Regions from separate parts of the Paenibacillus sp. FSL K6-1217 genome, predicted to be linked through region 1. Evidence: predicted binding sites of a transcription regulator. Region 1 holds the regulator's gene; each other region holds the start of a gene.
The links. The regulator Rex, encoded in region 1, represses fermentation and respiration genes when NADH is low (regulators of the CRP and FNR family bind a similar motif). The targets are predictions, from matches to a motif close to TTGTGAAATATTTCACAA.
Positions count from the first base shown of each region.

Region 2: the regulator Rex is predicted to act here: its motif matches at 2,497-2,514, upstream of adhE (bifunctional acetaldehyde-CoA/alcohol dehydrogenase).
Region 3: the regulator Rex is predicted to act here: its motif matches at 1,950-1,967, upstream of ric (iron-sulfur cluster repair di-iron protein).
Region 4: the regulator Rex is predicted to act here: its motif matches at 2,360-2,377, upstream of MHH28_RS31305 (flavocytochrome c).

Region 1 covers NZ_CP150271.1:2,365,150-2,369,463, forward strand. Annotated here, with positions in the region: gene MHH28_RS10565 (DUF5590 domain-containing protein) at 116-637, opposite strand; gene MHH28_RS10570 (amidohydrolase) at 667-1,968, opposite strand; gene MHH28_RS10575 (redox-sensing transcriptional repressor Rex) at 1,958-2,608, opposite strand; gene dinG (ATP-dependent DNA helicase DinG) at 2,788-4,314, opposite strand, start outside.
Region 2 covers NZ_CP150271.1:2,613,861-2,618,174, forward strand. Annotated here, with positions in the region: gene adhE (bifunctional acetaldehyde-CoA/alcohol dehydrogenase) at 1-2,421, opposite strand, end outside; gene MHH28_RS11845 (ABC transporter substrate-binding protein) at 2,959-4,314, opposite strand, start outside.
Region 3 covers NZ_CP150271.1:2,638,010-2,642,323, reverse strand. Annotated here, with positions in the region: gene MHH28_RS11955 (hypothetical protein) at 211-933, shown strand; gene MHH28_RS11950 (DUF6773 family protein) at 1,156-1,599, opposite strand; gene MHH28_RS11945 (helix-turn-helix transcriptional regulator) at 1,577-1,801, opposite strand; gene ric (iron-sulfur cluster repair di-iron protein) at 1,998-2,723, shown strand; gene MHH28_RS11935 (hypothetical protein) at 2,895-3,542, shown strand; gene nirB (nitrite reductase large subunit NirB) at 3,812-4,314, shown strand, end outside.
Region 4 covers NZ_CP150271.1:7,142,989-7,147,302, reverse strand. Annotated here, with positions in the region: gene dcuS (DcuS/MalK family sensor histidine kinase) at 1-327, opposite strand, end outside; gene MHH28_RS31310 (FMN-binding protein) at 523-882, opposite strand; gene MHH28_RS31305 (flavocytochrome c) at 908-2,338, opposite strand; gene MHH28_RS31300 (hypothetical protein) at 2,523-2,981, shown strand; gene MHH28_RS31295 (response regulator) at 3,110-3,829, opposite strand; gene MHH28_RS31290 (DUF4291 domain-containing protein) at 3,847-4,314, opposite strand, start outside.

The sequences.
Region 1 (4,314 bases):
GAACACACTGAGTGTAGCAATTGGTATATCAATATCTCCAGCCCTTATATATAAAAAAACGGAAGAACAGATATTTCTGTTCTCCCGCAAATTATTCTGCCGCTGAGCGCTTAGCTTAACGGTTCGGCAGACTGTACCCTTCACCGATGGCGCTGCCGTCTGTGAAGCGGTAGAAGTTGTAATAGTAACGCCCGTCTTTTTTGTAAAATAACTGCCAGGCATATTCTCCGTTGTATACACCGGGCAGCAGCCGTTCAATCGTAATGTCCGGCAGCTGGGCGGCAATGATCCCGCGCATCTTCTCTTCCGAGGTTCCTTTACTCAGCTCTTCGGCATACAGGCCGTTGTCGCCTCCGGCAGGCTTGCCCTCCACGGTGAAACGGACCCACACCATCATCTCGGTCCCTGCCTCATTCTTGCCGGTCAGCACCCAGTAGATCTCATTCTCATCCCAGACGGATTTCTGGGCCTTGGTGACCTCTGTTAATCCGGTACGCGCCCGGGCCAGCTCCTTGGCTTCATTCCGCTCGTTCCACTGGTCCTTCATAATGTAGGCATAGAACTGGCTAAGTCCGAACAGAAGGAGCAGCACCAGGATAATTCCCAGCCATATCCATTTTCTCCTCTTCTTCTTCACCGCGTTGCTTCCTTTCCCGTTCTCCTAAATTACCGCTTCAGCAGGCTCTCGAACGTCTCCTGTGCTTTGCGGCGGATGGCTTCTTCATCAAGGGTCAGGCATTGTCCATGCTTCACAACCTGCCTACCGTTAACCCATACATGCTCCACATCCTTGGCACTTGCCGAATATACGGCGTGGGAGAGCAGATCGGTGTGCGGCAGCAGATGCGGCTGGTCAATATCCAGTGCGATGAAGTCGGCCTTCATCCCTGCTGCAAGCCGGCCTACCCCGCTCAGGAAAATAGACTGCGCCCCGTACTCCGTCGCCATCAGAAGCGCCTCAGGAGCCGGTACCGCTGTAGGATCGCCGCTTACGCCCTTGTGGATCAAAGCCGCCAGCCTCATCTCTTCAAACATATCCAGATTGTTGTTGCTTGCCGCGCTGTCTGTACCGAGGGACACTTTCACCCCGGCTCTCAGCAGCTCAGGAACCCGCGCAACCCCGCTGGCCAGCTTCAGGTTGCTGCCGGGGTTATGTGACACGCCAACGTTATGGCGGGCCAGAATTCCGATCTCCTCATCGTTCAGATGCACCCCGTGGGCCACGAGGGACGGACGGGTAAACATTCCGAGCTTCTCCAGATGCGCAACGGGACGCAGGCCGTAGTCGGCCACGTTCTGCTCCACTTCATGGCGCGTCTCGGACATATGGGTGTGCATCGGCAGGTCCAGATCATGGGCAGCCTGCACAAACTTCATGAAAAACTCTGGAGGACAGGTGTAGGGAGCATGAGGAGAGAGCATGGTCGTGATTCTGCCGTCAGCCTTGCCATGCCAGTTACGGGCAAAAGCAATCGCTTCCGCAAGTTTGGACTGCTGGATCTCTTCCGGGCACAGCCCGATCACGCCGCGCATCAGCACAGCACGAATGCCGGACTGCTCGGTCACTTCCGCTACCCGGTCCATATGATCATACATATCGAGGAAGGTAGTTGTGCCGCCCTTGAGCATCTCCAGCACGGACAAGGAGGTTCCCCAATATACATCATCACCAGTGAATTTCTCTTCCATCGGCCACATCTTCTCCTGCAGCCAGGACTGAAGCACCATATCGTCCCCGTATCCGCGCAGCAGTGACATCGCCGTATGCCCATGGGTATTGACCAGACCCGGCATGAACAGCAGACGGCTGCCGTCTACGACCAGAGCGCCTTCTTCCACTGCCGGCTCAGCTTCGCCTATGTAAGTAATCAGATCATTCTCGAGGGTCATATACCCGCTCAGAACCGGCTTGTCGCTGCCCGGAACCAGAAAGTATCCGTTCTTGATTATCGTGGTCTTACTGCTCATCTTCAGCCTCTTCCTTTCCATCATGCAAATAATAGGCCAGGCTCTGCAGATCTGTAGTGAAATCTGCGGCATGAATCCGGATATTGGCAGGCGTCTTGAGAATAACCGGTGCGAAGTTCAGAATCGCCTCGATGCCGGAGTCTACAAGAATATCGGCCACATTCTGGGCTTCGCTGTCCGGCACGGTGATAATCCCGATCCGGATGCCCTGAGAGCGGATCGTAGCGCTTAGCTCCTCCATCGGCTGCACCACCAGCGAGTTGATCTGCTGGCCCACCTTCGGCGGGTAGGCATCGAAGACGGCCGTGATTTTCATCGTATCCTTCAGGTAAGCATTGTAGTTGGACAAAGCATGGCCGAGATTACCGGCTCCGACCAGGGCCACATTAATTTGCTGGTCAAGCTTCAGGATATGGCGGATCTTCTCGATCAGATAAGATACATCGTAGCCGATGCCCTTTCTGCCGAAATCACCGAAATAAGCGAGATCCTTGCGGATCTGGGCGGGGTTCAGATCCAGCTTCTGGCCCAGCTCCTGGGAAGAGACTGTGGAGATTTCACGTTTTTGGAGATCGTTCAGGAAACGCAGGTACACTGGGAGCCTGCGGACGACGGCCTCCGATATTTTATCCGATTTCATGTATTCTCCTCCTTAAAAGTTTTGATAGCATATCCTGCTGTGATGAACTTCGCACAACTCGCTTCGTAACCTTATCCGATTATAGCAACCGTGCCCCGCAGCCTGCCGGAATGGCAGGACAGCGGAAAACGGATCTTCAGGTGAACCTTGACTTATTAATAATAGCAATAGCGCCCCAATTAGGAAACCCCGCCGTCTTCCAGCCATTCGGCAATTCTCGGGACCATCTGCTCGGTGAGCATATGCTCCATCTTGGGACCGGGCAGCGAATACAGGAAGTACTTCCCGTAGTACGATTCAATCACCCTGGTATCAAAAACAATCACGATGCCCCGGTCCTGTGCCGTGCGGACGAGCCGCCCGAAGCCCTGCTTGAAGCGGATAACGGCCTGGGGCACGGACAGCTTCATGAACGGGTTCTTCTTCTGAGCCTGAAGCAGCTCCGACTTCGCCTCTGCCAGCGGATGATTCGGCGGCTGGAACGGGAGTCTGACAATGGCCAGGCAGGTCAATGCTTCTCCGGGAATATCGACCCCTTCCCAGAAGCTGCTGGTCCCGAGCAGGACGGAGGCCGGGCTGTCCTGGAAGCGGCGGATCAGCTTGCTCCGGCTGCCTCCCTCCACACCTTGACCCAGCACTGCGATATCCTGAGAAGCAAGCGCCTCCTTCAGCGGCTCATAGACCTGGCGCAGCATTTTGTAGGAGGTGAACAGCACCAGCATCCGCCCCCGTGTTGTTACAGCCGTCTCGGCAAGGGATTGCACCAGCGTATCTACAAACCGGGCATCCCCTATACTTCCCTTGACGCTCGGGAAATCACGGGGAATGACCAGCAGCGCCTGCTCACGGTACTTGAACGGCGACGGAAGCAGAGCAGTCATCAGACGCCCCTGCTCCGCAGCCTCACCTAGCCCCAGGTTATCAATCATGAACTGGAAGGATTTATCCACCGATAAGGTGGCCGAGGTCAGGATAATACTCTTCTTCTTGTCGAAGAACAGCTCCCTGAGCTGGGTGCTGACATCTACAGGAACGGCATACATCTGGAGCGATTTGCCCTTATAATTGCCGCTTCCCTCCAGCCAGTACACGATATTCTCATCATTCAGGCTCATGAAGAAGCGGATCTGCTCTCTAATGGATGCCAGATCCTTGAACAACCCGCCTATGTCGGTCACCAGACTGTCCGACGAGGATTGGCTGTCCGTATCACGCATCTCGCTGAGCATCCTGTCCCCCTTGCGGATGATATCGCTCAGACTGAGGTTCAGCGTATTCTCAAGAGCAGCCAGCTCCTCCCAGTCCTTCGGCTTCTTGCCCGGCTGCAGGCGGGCCACCAGCTGGCCGGCTTCACCGGCCCCGGCATCGCTGCGCTCAGGCAGCAGACTGAAGAGCCTGTCGCTGAGCGCATCCCAGGATTCCTTCACGGTCAGCAAATCGGGATAGATCCGGTCGATCACGCCGCTCCATTCGGAAGCCTGCTCACTGCCCGAAGACTGCAGACTCTGGCGGAGGGCAGGCAGCTGCCCGCTCCGGCTGTCCTTGTAGAGACGGGTGAGCGTATGAGCGAATGTGAAATATTTCATCTGCATGCCAAGATGCTTGCCGGCAATATCCTCCAGATGATGAGCCTCATCAATAACAAGATGATCGTACGCCGGAAGAAGCTGATGCCCGGCTTTGACATCGGCGAACAGCTTGGAGTG
Region 2 (4,314 bases), 250 kb from region 1:
GATGGCATTGATCAGGCTGGTTACGCCTTCTTCGGTAGTACGTGCCGGCAATCCCAGAATACGGGCGATTTCAGCATACCGTTCGTCAGCTACAAAGTGCGAATATTTAGGGAACGAAGCGAACTTCGTAGGTTTCTTGGCATTGTAACGGATAACATGCGGCATCAGGATCGCATTGGTGCGGCCGTGTGCGGTGTGATACTGTCCGCCCCATTTGTGCGCCAAGCTGTGGTTGATACCCAGGAATGCATTGGCAAATGCCATACCGGCAAGTGTAGAAGCGTTGTGCATTTTCTCACGGGCCAGCTTATCGCCTTGCAGTGCGGATTTCTCCAGCCACTGGAATACCAGCTGAATCGCTTTGATTGCCAGACCATCGGTATAGTCACTGGCCATTACAGATACATAAGCTTCGATAGCATGGGTCAATACATCCATACCTGTATCGGCAACTGCAGTTTTTGGCAAGCTGTATACAAACTCAGGATCGATAATGGCTACATCTGGAGTCAGCTCATAATCAGCCAGAGGATACTTCGTATTATTACCTGTGGTCTTGTCTGTGATAACTGCGAACGATGTAACTTCAGAACCGGTACCCGAAGTGGTTGGAATCGCAACGAATTTTGCTTTGTTGCCGAGCTTAGGGAATTTGTATACCCGTTTGCGGATATCCATGAACTTCTGCTTCAGACCGTTGAAGTCTGCATCCGGATGTTCGTAGAACAGCCACATTCCCTTGGCAGCATCCATTGGGGAACCGCCGCCGAGTGCAATGATGCAGTCCGGCTGGAATCTGTTCATCATAGCCGCGCCTTTTTCTACAGTAGTGGTCGATGGGTCTGGTTCAACTTCCGAGAACACTTCGATGGCTACAGGCGTCTGGCGTTGGCGCAGGTAGTGCTCCACTCTTTCAACATAACCCAGCTTCACCATCATAGGGTCAGTAATGATTGCTACGCGTGTGATGTCAGGCATTTTGGCCAGATACTGAGTGGCTCCCTTTTCGAAGTAAATCTTGTCAGGTACTTTAAACCATTGCATATTCACGGTACGACGGTTCACCCTTTTCACGTTGATCAGATTGATTGCAGTCACGTTCTGCGATACCGAGTTGCGTCCGTAAGATCCGCAGCCCAGTGTCAATGAAGGGATATTGGTGTTGTAAATATCGCCGATTGCGCCGTGTGTGGATGGCGAGTTGACGAGAATACGTCCAGTCTGCAGACGGTTGGAGAACTTCATGATTACTTCTTCGTTGTTCGAATGGATAGCCGAGCTGTGGCCCATGCCGCCAAACTCAACGATTTGAGCTGCGCGTTCGATACCCTGATCAGCATTCTTCACTTTGTAGCAAGCCAGAACCGGGCTCAGCTTCTCAGCGGACAATGGATATTTAGTACCTACACCTTCAAGCTCAGCAACCAGGATCTTCGTTCCGGCAGGAACCTGAATGCCGCACATTTCAGCGATCTTCACAGCGGATTGGCCAACGATAGCCGGGTTAACCGCACATTTCTCTACGTTCATCGCGCCGCTTGTCAGCTTGGCAGCTTCTTCTTTGTTTACAAAGTAACAGCCGTTCGCAATCATTTTCTTCTTCACTTGGTCGAAGATGGCTTCTTCAATGATGACTGCCTGTTCGGAAGCACAGATCATACCGTTATCGAATGTCTTCGACAGAATCAGGTCAGTTACAGCCTGATCAATGTCAGCACTCTTTTCAATGAAGGCAGGCACGTTACCAGGACCTACGCCGAGTGCCGGTTTACCGCAGCTGTAAGCTGCTTTGACCATTGCCGATCCGCCGGTTGCCAGAATCAGTGCAACGTCCGGATTGTTCATCAGCGCGTTTGTTTTGTCCATCGTAGGAAGCTCAATCCATTGGATGAAGTTCTCAGGTGCGCCGGCTGCTACGCCCGCATCATGCAGAATTTTGGCTGCTGCCGCGCTGCACTCTTGCGCTGAAGGGTGGAAACCGAATATAATAGGGTTACGTGTCTTAGCGGAAATCAAAGCCTTGAACATCGTGGTGGATGTTGGATTGGTTACCGGTGTGATACCCATAATGATTCCGACAGGTTCGGCGATCTTCTGGAAGCTGTCATAAGCGTTATCCTCAATAACGCCTACAGTCTTGTCGTACTTAATTCCGTGCCATATATATTCAGTGGAGAAGATGTTCTTCGTGATTTTGTCTTCGTATACTCCGCGTCCTGTTTCTTCAACAGCTAGTTTTGCCAGGTACATATGCTTGTCGAGTCCGGCCAGCGCCATTGCATGAACGATTGTGTCTGTCTGCTCTTGATCCAGGCCCATGAACGCTTCGTGGGCTTTCTTTGCTTTATCCACCAAAACCTGAATATACTCTTCAGCGGTGGTTTGTTTCACTTGGGCGGCGACTTCGTTTTTAACTGCCATCTCCCTCGTCCTCCTGTCAATTTTTAGGTTGTTTCTTTCTATACATTTATCTTAGCACATCCTTTTCACCTTGTATAGTGAAATCTTTCACAAAGTTTAAAGTTTTTTTTGAGTTGTTTTCAAAGCGCTTTCATTCGATCATATACCGGTACATTTTCCATATTATATGTAATATTTAATTGATATTTGTCTATTCTGCGAACGCAATACGGAAGCTACATTGTTGATGGCCCCCTTTAACTTGCATTGCCTGCGTTGCCCTCAGGGAATTCAGCTCATGAATGCCAAGGCGTCACTTCGGTTCATTCATTGCTCTTCTTTAGCCTCACTCTGACGGTGAATATAAATATAAATCCCAGCTTTCTAGTGGAAACGGCTTTGGAGTCCTTTTAAAGGACGGTACCGTTTCGGCGAGAAATAGAAGGATAATGTGTAGCGTGAAACCTATACATTCTTATATTTCAAAAAAAGGAGACAGCATCTCTGCTGTCCCCCTTATTCATCTCTTCCCCCAAGTCTAGGAAGAGACATCCCAAGCTACTCCACCTTAATCGTATCGAAGAATTTCTGCTGGACCGTTGCGGCCGCTGCATCAAGCTGTACCTTGGAGTCTGTACCTTCCTTGGCGAACAACTCCTGGATCACATTGGACATCGTTGCATAATAGTCTTGTGTGTTGTACTGGGCTTCAGGCTTGCCGTCCAGCAGCGCCATAATGTCGGTATTATATTGATAGACAATGTCGGAGTACTTGTCATATACCGATTTGGTCTTCTTGCCGAACTCTGAATCCGCAGCATAGTAATCGAGCAGCGGCGGGATGAAATATTTGCCGTCCGCCTTACGCTGCTGCAGAATGGCATCGAGCGCCTCCAGGCCTTTGTCTGAGAAATAGTCGAAGGTGATATAACGGAAGGCCATTTCCTGCTCATCCTTTGAAGCATTCGGGTTAATGACGAGATAATCGCCGCCGAGGACGCCGGTATGCTTGCCGCCCTTCTCAGCCGCCGGCATCGGATAGGTCAACACATCCTCAGGCTTGAACCCGCCCTGGTTAAGCGCCTGTTCAATGACACCGTCAGACCCGGCCATAACCATCGCTGTGCGGCCCTGCTGGAAAGCGCCTACCGCATCACCCCAGCCAAGCGCCCAATCCTGGGGAACCGCTTTGGCTTCCCATCTCAGCTTCTTGTAGAAATCCAGCGCTTTGACACCGGCCTCAGAATTGAAGGTTGCCACTACCTTGCCGCCTTCAATCTTCTGGATTTCACCGCCTGCTTCAAACAGGAAGTTGGTCCAGTTCCAGCCGGCTTCGTTGCCCTTACCCATTGGAGCAATTCCCGAGATCCCCTTCTTAGGGTCGGCCACTCCTTTGGCTGTGCTCAGCATGTCGTCCCAGGTCCAATCCATTGGAGGGACAGCTACACTTTTGTCATCGAGCATCTTCTTGTTGATCATTGTTGTAGTGACGTAACCCTTCTGCGTAACCCCATACACCTTGCCGTCAATGATGAACTGGTTCTGCAGCACAGGATTGATCTGATCCTTGAACTCATAGTTGTTCCACAGATCGGTAATGTCGGCTACCCAGCCCTTCTCGATCAGGAATTTGGCTTCGGTGGCATAGGTGTTGAAGAAGGTAGGCGCTTCGTTCGCAGCCATCTTCACCCCGATCTCGCTTACATTATACTGCCAGTCATCCTTGACGATCTCCACATTCGGATAGACTTCCTGGAACCGCTTGATTTTGTCATCCTCCTGCGCTCTCACCTCGGTCAGGTCAGGCGTAGGATAGTGGATTTTGATCGTTACCTTTTTCTGGGTGATGTCATCTGCCGGTGCCTGTGTCGGGGTTGCCGACTCTTCTGCCGCCTGGGTAGCCGCTGGTGCAGG
Region 3 (4,314 bases), 270 kb from region 1:
TTTATACAATTTTTGGCCAAATAAACCTTGCACTCAGGGCATACCTGTGTAATATAATAGAACATACTAAATATTACGGATGTGTGGAAGCGTTAACAAAAGTAGGAAAAGCCCAGGGGTATGCGGCAGGTGTATGCTAACGAGACGAGTTTTGGACGATGCTGATTGAAGGATGCAGAAGGCTCACCAAACTTTTAGGAGGCGAGGACCATGACCATCACCTTGTTTTCCCGGGAAATAACCTATGGAAAAAAGGATGTCGCCGAACTGGAGACTGCTTCGATTAAAGTGCAGCTGATCTATGACAAGGTGCTGTTCATGCTTCATAGCCATCTCCCGGATTCGCTGTGGGATGCGTGGATCGGTGTGCCCTATGAGATTATTTCTTCTCTATATAAAGGGGACAATGACAGCGGCAGCGTATTTCAGAAATGGATTCAGGGCCCGTCCGGCTGGAAATGCATCGGCTGTGAACGGCATTGCCTGGAGCCTGTAACGGCTCAGGAAGGGAGTGGCACCCATGTACAGCGCCGTTTTACTTTTCATAATGGAATTAGCCAGAGCATGGTACTTCAAGCTGTGATCTGGTCCATGTATGAGAACACCCGGCTGCTCCAGCCTTACCTGGGGGGGGAGGCTTTTCTGAGTGAGGAGGATATGGAGCTAATCTCTGTATATTTCGTGCCAACCTATCTGACACCCGTACCGCTGAGGGAATTGAATAAACCAGCCAAAGAATACAAGGACAAGAACATCAGAGTGTACCAGGAATGGATCTCTGCCCCCGATCTGGTGCTGCAGTGGAATGGCGGCCTGACCGAAGGCAGATGGATGACAGGGGTATATGTGGATCATTCACGGTTCGCCGGTCTCGGCCCCTATCTGAAGGATGCACAGGGCAAGCGGACGTATATGCAGGCGACTGTTCAATAAAAGAGTTGAACTAGAAGCCAGTCGTCGCTGCGGTGAACATTTGGACTTCCGGCCGCTGTTGTGTTTGGATTTCCTGCTATGTACCGCTCCTCGCGGTAGAAATCCAAACACAAAGGCGGACGCTATCGCTCCTACAGTTCCAAATTTCCCCTCTGCTTCTTTTGCTTTTTTGTTTAAATTCTTTATATCTACTTCTAGTGACTCACAGCAGCACAAGCCGCTCTACTCCGCCCGGTTATTCCTCCGCCGGATCAAGAACACAGTGCTTAAGATGATCAGTGCTGCGCTAACAGAAATAATCAGAATCACCTTCCCGTTTACGTTGCCGTCAGCTGCTGTCTGAGCGGATGGATTCATGAAGGTAACAATAACAACACAGGCCGCCACCAGCATCGCCAGAGCTGCGCCCGCAATGCTTCTCCCGTTCACTCTGCTCTGCCCTCCGCCAGGTCCCACATATGCACCGCTCCAGATCAGCCGTACCAGATAGGAGCCCACGCCAAGCATGAAAATCGTGTAATTGCTCAGCGGATACTCAAGCCACCTGATCCCGTAATTTTGCAGTCCCATGTCTGCCAGCAGTAAGAATGCCATCAAAAGAAATGCCTGATTCCCCGCCTTGTGCCGCTTCTGTAATTGTCTCTCATCCAGGTTCGTTTTGCCCATCCTTCGTTCCCTCCCAAAATAGTTGATCCAGCGTCTTCCCAAGCGTTACACAAATGTCAATGCACAATCTTAAGGTGGGGTTGTAATCACCATTCTCAATCGCGATAATCGTCTGTCTGGTGACCCCCACAGCATCAGCCAGCTGCTTCTGCGACATGTCTTTTTCTGCTCTGGAGGCTTTGAGCCTCAGATTTTTCCCCATTCCCTCACCTCAGGCATAGTGTAATATATACATAACAAAATGTCTAGTATATTTAACATATAAGTATTAAAATCTCTCGTTCATTAAAATTTGTTATATTCAGTGCGTACAATCACAAGTTTGGTCTAAAGCCAGTGATAAGGTGTAGAAGTGAAAAGAAGCACAAACCTATACCTTAACCTGAGGAGGGGCCAACATGGCGTCCAATCAATTAAACGATACAACAATTCATCCCGGGTTCACCCCGGAAGCAATGGTAAGGGATATTGTCCTGCAGTTCCCTAAAGCAGCAGATTACTTCAAGGCTCAGCGGATCGATTTCTGCTGCGGAGGTGCAAAGCCGCTGGCTGAAGCCGCTGCCGAGAAAGGTCTTGACCCCGAAGCAATGGTTCAGGATCTGAACAAGCTGCAGGAGGAGCATCCGGTTCTGGAGGAGGGTACAGCCTGGAACGAAGCTTCTTCCGAGGAACTGGTGGATTATATCGTGAATAAGCATCACCGCTACCTGCGCGAAGAGCTTCCGTTAATCAGCCAAAATGTTACTAAGGTGTTCCGCGTTCATGGTGAGGATTCACTGCACCTGGGAGAGATGCACCGTCTGTTCAATACGCTGCGTGAAGAGCTGCTCCAGCATACGGCGCAGGAAGAAGAGAGCGAATTCCCTAAGATGCTGGCCTACACTCAGAACCCGAGCGAAGAAGGACAGGCTGAGTTGCGCGGACTGCTGAAGAGTCTGGAAGCAGAGCATGACGGGGCCGGAGAGATCCTGCGTGAACTGCGCAGAGTCACTAATGACTACACACCGCCCGCACATGCCTGCACGACCTATCGCCTGACCTATGCCCGTCTTGAAGAACTGGAAGGCATGACCTTTGAGCATGTGCATCTGGAGAACAACATTCTCTTCCTGCGTTATCAATAGGACCAGCTGCAAGGTACAAGTCCCTTCGGGGGCTTTTTACTTTTTCTGCCGGCAAAAATGATTTGAGAACCCTCCCTCTATGCGTTATCCTTAAAGAGTCCGGGAAAATACATATAAAGGCGGTGCCGTGGAATGTCTGGGAAATGGATGCGCTTAATGTTGTGCCTTCTCTTGCTGGCCGCGGCAAGCGGCTGCAGCTGGGGATCAGGGAATGCCGGAAGCAGTAACGGGGGGCAAGGGATCGCCTTTTCGGTCAAGATAGGGGACAGCGAAATGGCCGGAAGCTCGGCCAGACTGCTTAATGAAGCCTATATGCCTGGGAATTCACTTATAGAGCTGTTCAAGAAGAGCGGCGTTGTGAATTTTTCAGAGGATGGATATAAGATTCTTGAGGTGAATAAGGTCTCCCTCGGTCAGGATATGGGCTGGGAGATTCAAGTGAACGGCAAGAAGGTCCAAGATTTGAGTACGACCGTGGAACCGGGTGCAGCTATTACGATGTCGGCAGGGCCTGCCGACAACGGAAAGATGTTTCAACCTGTCATCATCACAGTGAACGGGGGGAGCGAGCAGCCAGGGCTGACCCATTCGCATGTGCTTCCTTTTATGCAGGATATGTCTGTCAAGGGACTGCTGAAAAACAGCGGCATGGTCAAGCTTGCCGAAGATAACCGGACGGTGCTCACTGTGATGGAATATTCCCCGCTCAGCAGCGAGGAATGGAGACTGAAGGTCAACGATAAAGGTCTGCTCGGTAATGGAGTGGATATGAAGCTCAGTCCGCAGGACAAGCTGGAGATCTCCCTGGTACTGAAATAAGTGAATGAAGTGAAATAAGTGAAATGTGGTCCCAATGAACGGATATCTGTGCGAAACTGCATAGTTATCCGTTTTTTTGAAATATAAGAATTTCTAAGCTACACGTTATAGATTGTCCTCAGTAAGGGCGGGAAGTTGTTTCTAATTGTGTGAAAAAATTCACATAAGGTGTGACTGCGGTCACACTTGCCATGGAATTGGGGGCAGTATAATTTTCCTATCAGGTAAGTTGATTGAAGAAATTAGAGTTTCTGAAGGAGGGTCTACCAGTGGCAGCGGAAAGAGAAAAGTTAGTGCTGATTGGGAATGGCATGGCGGGAGTAGGCACTATTGAGCAGATTCTGAAGCTGGGCGGCGCTTATGATATTACTGTCTTCGGCAGTGAGCCGCATCCCAACTATAACCGGATTATGTTGTCCTATGTACTTGAAGGCAGCAAAACAATTGAAGACATCATTCTCAATGATCTCGGGTGGTATGAAGATAATCATATTACACTGCATACCGGCACGACAGTTATCCGGATCGATGAACAAAATAAACTAATATTGACCGATAACGGACTGGCGGTTCCTTACGATAAAGCTATTATTGCAACAGGCTCGAACTCTTTCATTCTACCCGTACCCGGCAGCACTAAGGATGGGGTAGTCGGCTTCCGCGATATCGCGGACTGTGATGCGATGCTGGAAGCGGCGAAGCAGTACCGTACGGCGGCTGTTATCGGCGGAGGACTGCTGGGTCTGGAAGCAGCGAAGGGCCTGGTCAATCT
Region 4 (4,314 bases), 2.7 Mb from region 1:
CAGCCCGACCAGCGAGGCATCCGGATGGGAATAGCGGATCCCCTTCATATCGGTCACTACGACGAACATAATATCATTGCGGCGGGCGATCCTTGAGGTGTAGTCCTGGATTTCCTTGCTGTTGCCCTCGCTGAGTCCCTCAGAGACCAGCGGAATCAGGGCGATGGTGCGGGCAATCGTAATCGCCTTATCCTCCAGCGCCTGCCGGGTCTGCGGAATAATCTGATTGCGGAAAATAAAATATAAAATCAGCAGTACCAGCAGCACAACGGTAGACACCATAACGGCAACCATTGTGCGCAGACTGTAGCTTTTTTTCCTGGCCACCGGCGTGAAGACCTCCCTTCAAGCTCCTATACCATTCGAACTATATGGGTTGAACTTGAATTTGTAAAGCTGCTCCCATGGATCCGATAGGGGATAGAACAACGCGGCAAGCCCAGCCGTTCTGCCGGAGACAGGAGGGCTGGGCTTGCCGGAATGAACTTGTCGCAACTCTTGTATAAGCAATTGGATGATAGCTTACTGCTTCTTGGCCTGTTCCAGCGCCTGGGTCACCGCTTCAATAATCCCGCCGCTGGAGCCGGAAGCACCGGAGAGGGCGTCAACGCCTTCTGTGGTTTGCTTTTCAATAATTTCAGGAATGGTATTCTCCACAGCCGCATCGATCATCGCCTGCGTCTCCTTGTGCTCCTCTACGGTAATGGCGCCGATCTTCTCATCCTTGATTTCTACCGCCACTTTAATATCACTCTTGACCCCTTTGCCCGTACCATCATATGTCCCGTCCACATACTTGCCGGAAGAGGAAGAGCAACCCGCCGTTAATACTGTTGCAGCCGCGAGGGCAGAGAACAGCAAGGTTTTTGTCCACTTACGCATGAGTAATTCCTCCTTCTGAAAGTTCCTATTTCTTAAGTGCCTTCACAGCTTCATCTGCTGCAATCCGCCCGAACGTAGTGATGTCTGCCAGTGCATTCCCGCCCAGACGGTTCGCGCCGTGAACCCCGCCGGTTACTTCGCCCGCAGCATACAGTCCGGCAATGACCTGATCCTTGGTATCCAGCACCTGTGCCTGAGTGTTAATCGCTACTCCGCCCATGGTATGGTGGATTCCGGGTGTTACCTGAATTGCATAATATTTACCCTTGTCAAAAGACAGCTCAAGATCCGGCCGTTCAAACTCTGTATCCTTACCGGAAGCAACGAAGCCATTATACGTAGTCAGTGTATCCGCCAGTGCTTTGCCGTCTACACCGATCTGTGCCGCCAATTCTTCAGGAGTTGCCGCTTCTTTGACCAGATCCATTCCAAAATAAACCTCGGTTGCCTTCAGGTTCGCACGCAGCTCATCATTGAAGATCAGGTAAGCTACTTTGCCGGACTGGGCCAGAATATTCTGGGACACGACATCGCGGGTCAGCAGCTCATTCGTGAACCGCTTGCCTTCGCTATTGACCAGAATCGCACCGTCTCCGCGTACTCCTTCCGTGATCAGCACACCTTGATTCGGAATGGTGGTCGGGTGAATCTGAATCTCCTTCATGTCTACCAGCTTGGCACCGATCTTCTCTGCCATCGTCGTACCATCGCCGGTTGCGCCAGGGTGGTTAGTAGTGGAGAACCCTTCCAGCTTCGGCTGGTACCCCTTGATCATATCCATATTGGCTCCAAAACCGCCGGCCGCCAGGATAACGGAATTGGCACTGATCGTGTACTCCTTACCATCCTTATCCGTCACCTTCACTCCGGTAACCACGCCGTCCTTATTCTTGACGATCTCTTTAGCTGTCGTCTGCATTCTTACGTCAATCTTCTCATCCTGCAGCTTCTTCTTCAGCGCAACGACGATGAAATTCCCGGCCGCCTCGCCGCCTTTCGGACGGTGAATCCGGTTCACGCTTGCCCCGCCTGCGCGTCCCACTTCAGACAGCTCGGCTCCATTCTCCTTCAGCCACTCCACCGAAGCCGCTGCACCGTTCGTAAGCGTTCTGACCAGCTCCGGGTTGTTAAGGTTCTTGCCGCCCTTCATCGTATCCTCGAAATGCAGCTCCGGACTGTCTTTGATGCCAGCCGCTGCCTGATACGGCGTTCCTGCCGCATTCAGTCCGCCTTCCGCACGGACGGTGTTGCCTCCAAGCATCGGCATTTTTTCGATCAGTATCACCTTGGCTCCCTGATTATGCGCTTCAATCGCAGCAGTCATTCCCGCGCCGCCGCCGCCGATAATTACGATGTCCGTTGACTCCCCTTTGGTGCTGTTACATGCAGGCAATACCACCAGACTTGCCAGCAGTAACCCCTTGCCCAGCAGGCTTCCCCATCTCTTTCTGTTCATTCTGTTCTCCTCCAATTGTTATTGTGCATATTTTCACAATCATCATAACCTGAAGGAGCCCCGACTAGAATATTTAGTAATTAAAGAAATGATAAAGTAAATAAAGGTAGTGAATTTGCTTGAATGTGGTTATAGATTTATAATTGGAGCTTATACAACCGTATCACTAGGAGGAGCAGAAACTATGGAAAAAAGCGAAAAATATTGGCTGGCCGGTGCTGTTCTGGCTGTAGCCGGTGTCTCCCTGATGAGCTACACCGCAAGCCGCTATACTTCATTTAAACGAGTAGTTGCCCGAACCATCCGTCTGGAAGATATCGCCGCTCTGGAAATTACCCGCCTGTCTTCTGTTCCCGGTGAACAGAAGGATATTGTGCTCACCGAGCCGGAAGCGATTAAGCGGATCTACGATGATTTCTCCGGTGTCCGCCTGATGAAATCCGCCCGCAATGTGAGCACAGACAACAAGTACAGCTATTACATTACCATCGTCCAGGCCGACCGGAAGCAGCGGTTCGACATTATTTTGAAGGGCAAGCATCACATGATTATCTACGACAATGACATGAACAACCCGCACCTGGTAGCCTACAAAATCATTAACGAGTTCAGTCCGCTGGCGCTGCAGCAGGCCTTCGAGTGATGCTGCGCACGCTTATGTATGGCATAGCTTAATAACCTTCGCAGCTATTGTGACGGCTACATGGAGTCATGGAACGCCTGGGGCAGCCTTGGGACAACCGTGACTCCGTTTTATTTAATAGAGAACGCTCATAGATATTTACGGATAAGTTCATGCCCTTCAGGCCTCACCTTATACATATACACCGGCCTGCCTACCGCACCGTAGCTAAGCTCCATCTCCAGAATACCTGCCTCCGTCAGAAAAGCCAGATATTTGCGGACCGAGATCCGCGAGATGGGCGCATGGCTGCTGATATCCTCCGTGGAGAACACCGGGCTCTCCAGCCGGTTAATCGTGCTCCAGATGCTCTCCAGTGTGCCTTCGGCAAGTCCCTTAGGCAGCGGCAGGGCAGCGGACTTCTCCTCTTCCATCCCGAGCGAATGCCGCAGCAGCTTATCCAGCTGCTCCTGGCTGAGATGCTCCTTGTGCATCAGCTTATAATCTTCACGATACGCCGACAAGGCCGCCTGAAACCGGGCGAATTCGAACGGCTTGATCAAATAATCCACGGCCCCGTTCTGCAGCGCCTTGCGGATGCTGGCATTGTCACTGGCAGCGGAGATCACAATGATATCTACCTTGCTCCCTTGCTCCCGCAGAGCAGAGAGCAGCTGCAGCCCGCTGACACGCGGCATATAAATATCCAGCAGCACCAGATCTACCTGCTCCTTCTCCAGCATAGTCATCGCCTCATCCCCTGTAGCCGCCCAGCCCGCATACTCAAAGCCCGCAACCTGCTCCAGATAATGCCGGTTAAACTTCGCCACCATCGGGTCATCCTCTACGATTAATACTCTAATGTTCATGGGTTCTCCTTGTCTTACTAAATAATTCCTAAGGTTCGTTTAATAGCATCCTCCACAGGATACGGGCTCTCCTTCGGCAATAGATCCGTGCTGAACTTCCCCGCTCTCATTGCTCCTCTGGTTTCGGCGACGTAATCTGTTATGTCATGGATTTCAACCATCCATTTGTGAATATAATGGTGCACCATATCGCCCCTGAGACCTAACTGAATGGCTCTTCGCGGCAATTTGTTCCCATAGATATCTCTATCGGGGTCCCATTGGCATCTCACTTGAGAAGCCTTTAATTTTGTCTGCCATTCCTTTCGGGAGGCATACAGGTCACGATCATAAGAGGACAGAACTACCTGTGACAAAATATGATTGAAGCCCTCTCTGGTGATATCAATCGCCAATATCCGCTCCTGATCCGTTTTGGTCGCCCACCCTGACCGGTACATCATCCACAAAAAAGAAGGCTTGATCCAAGTCATTCTATCTATTTT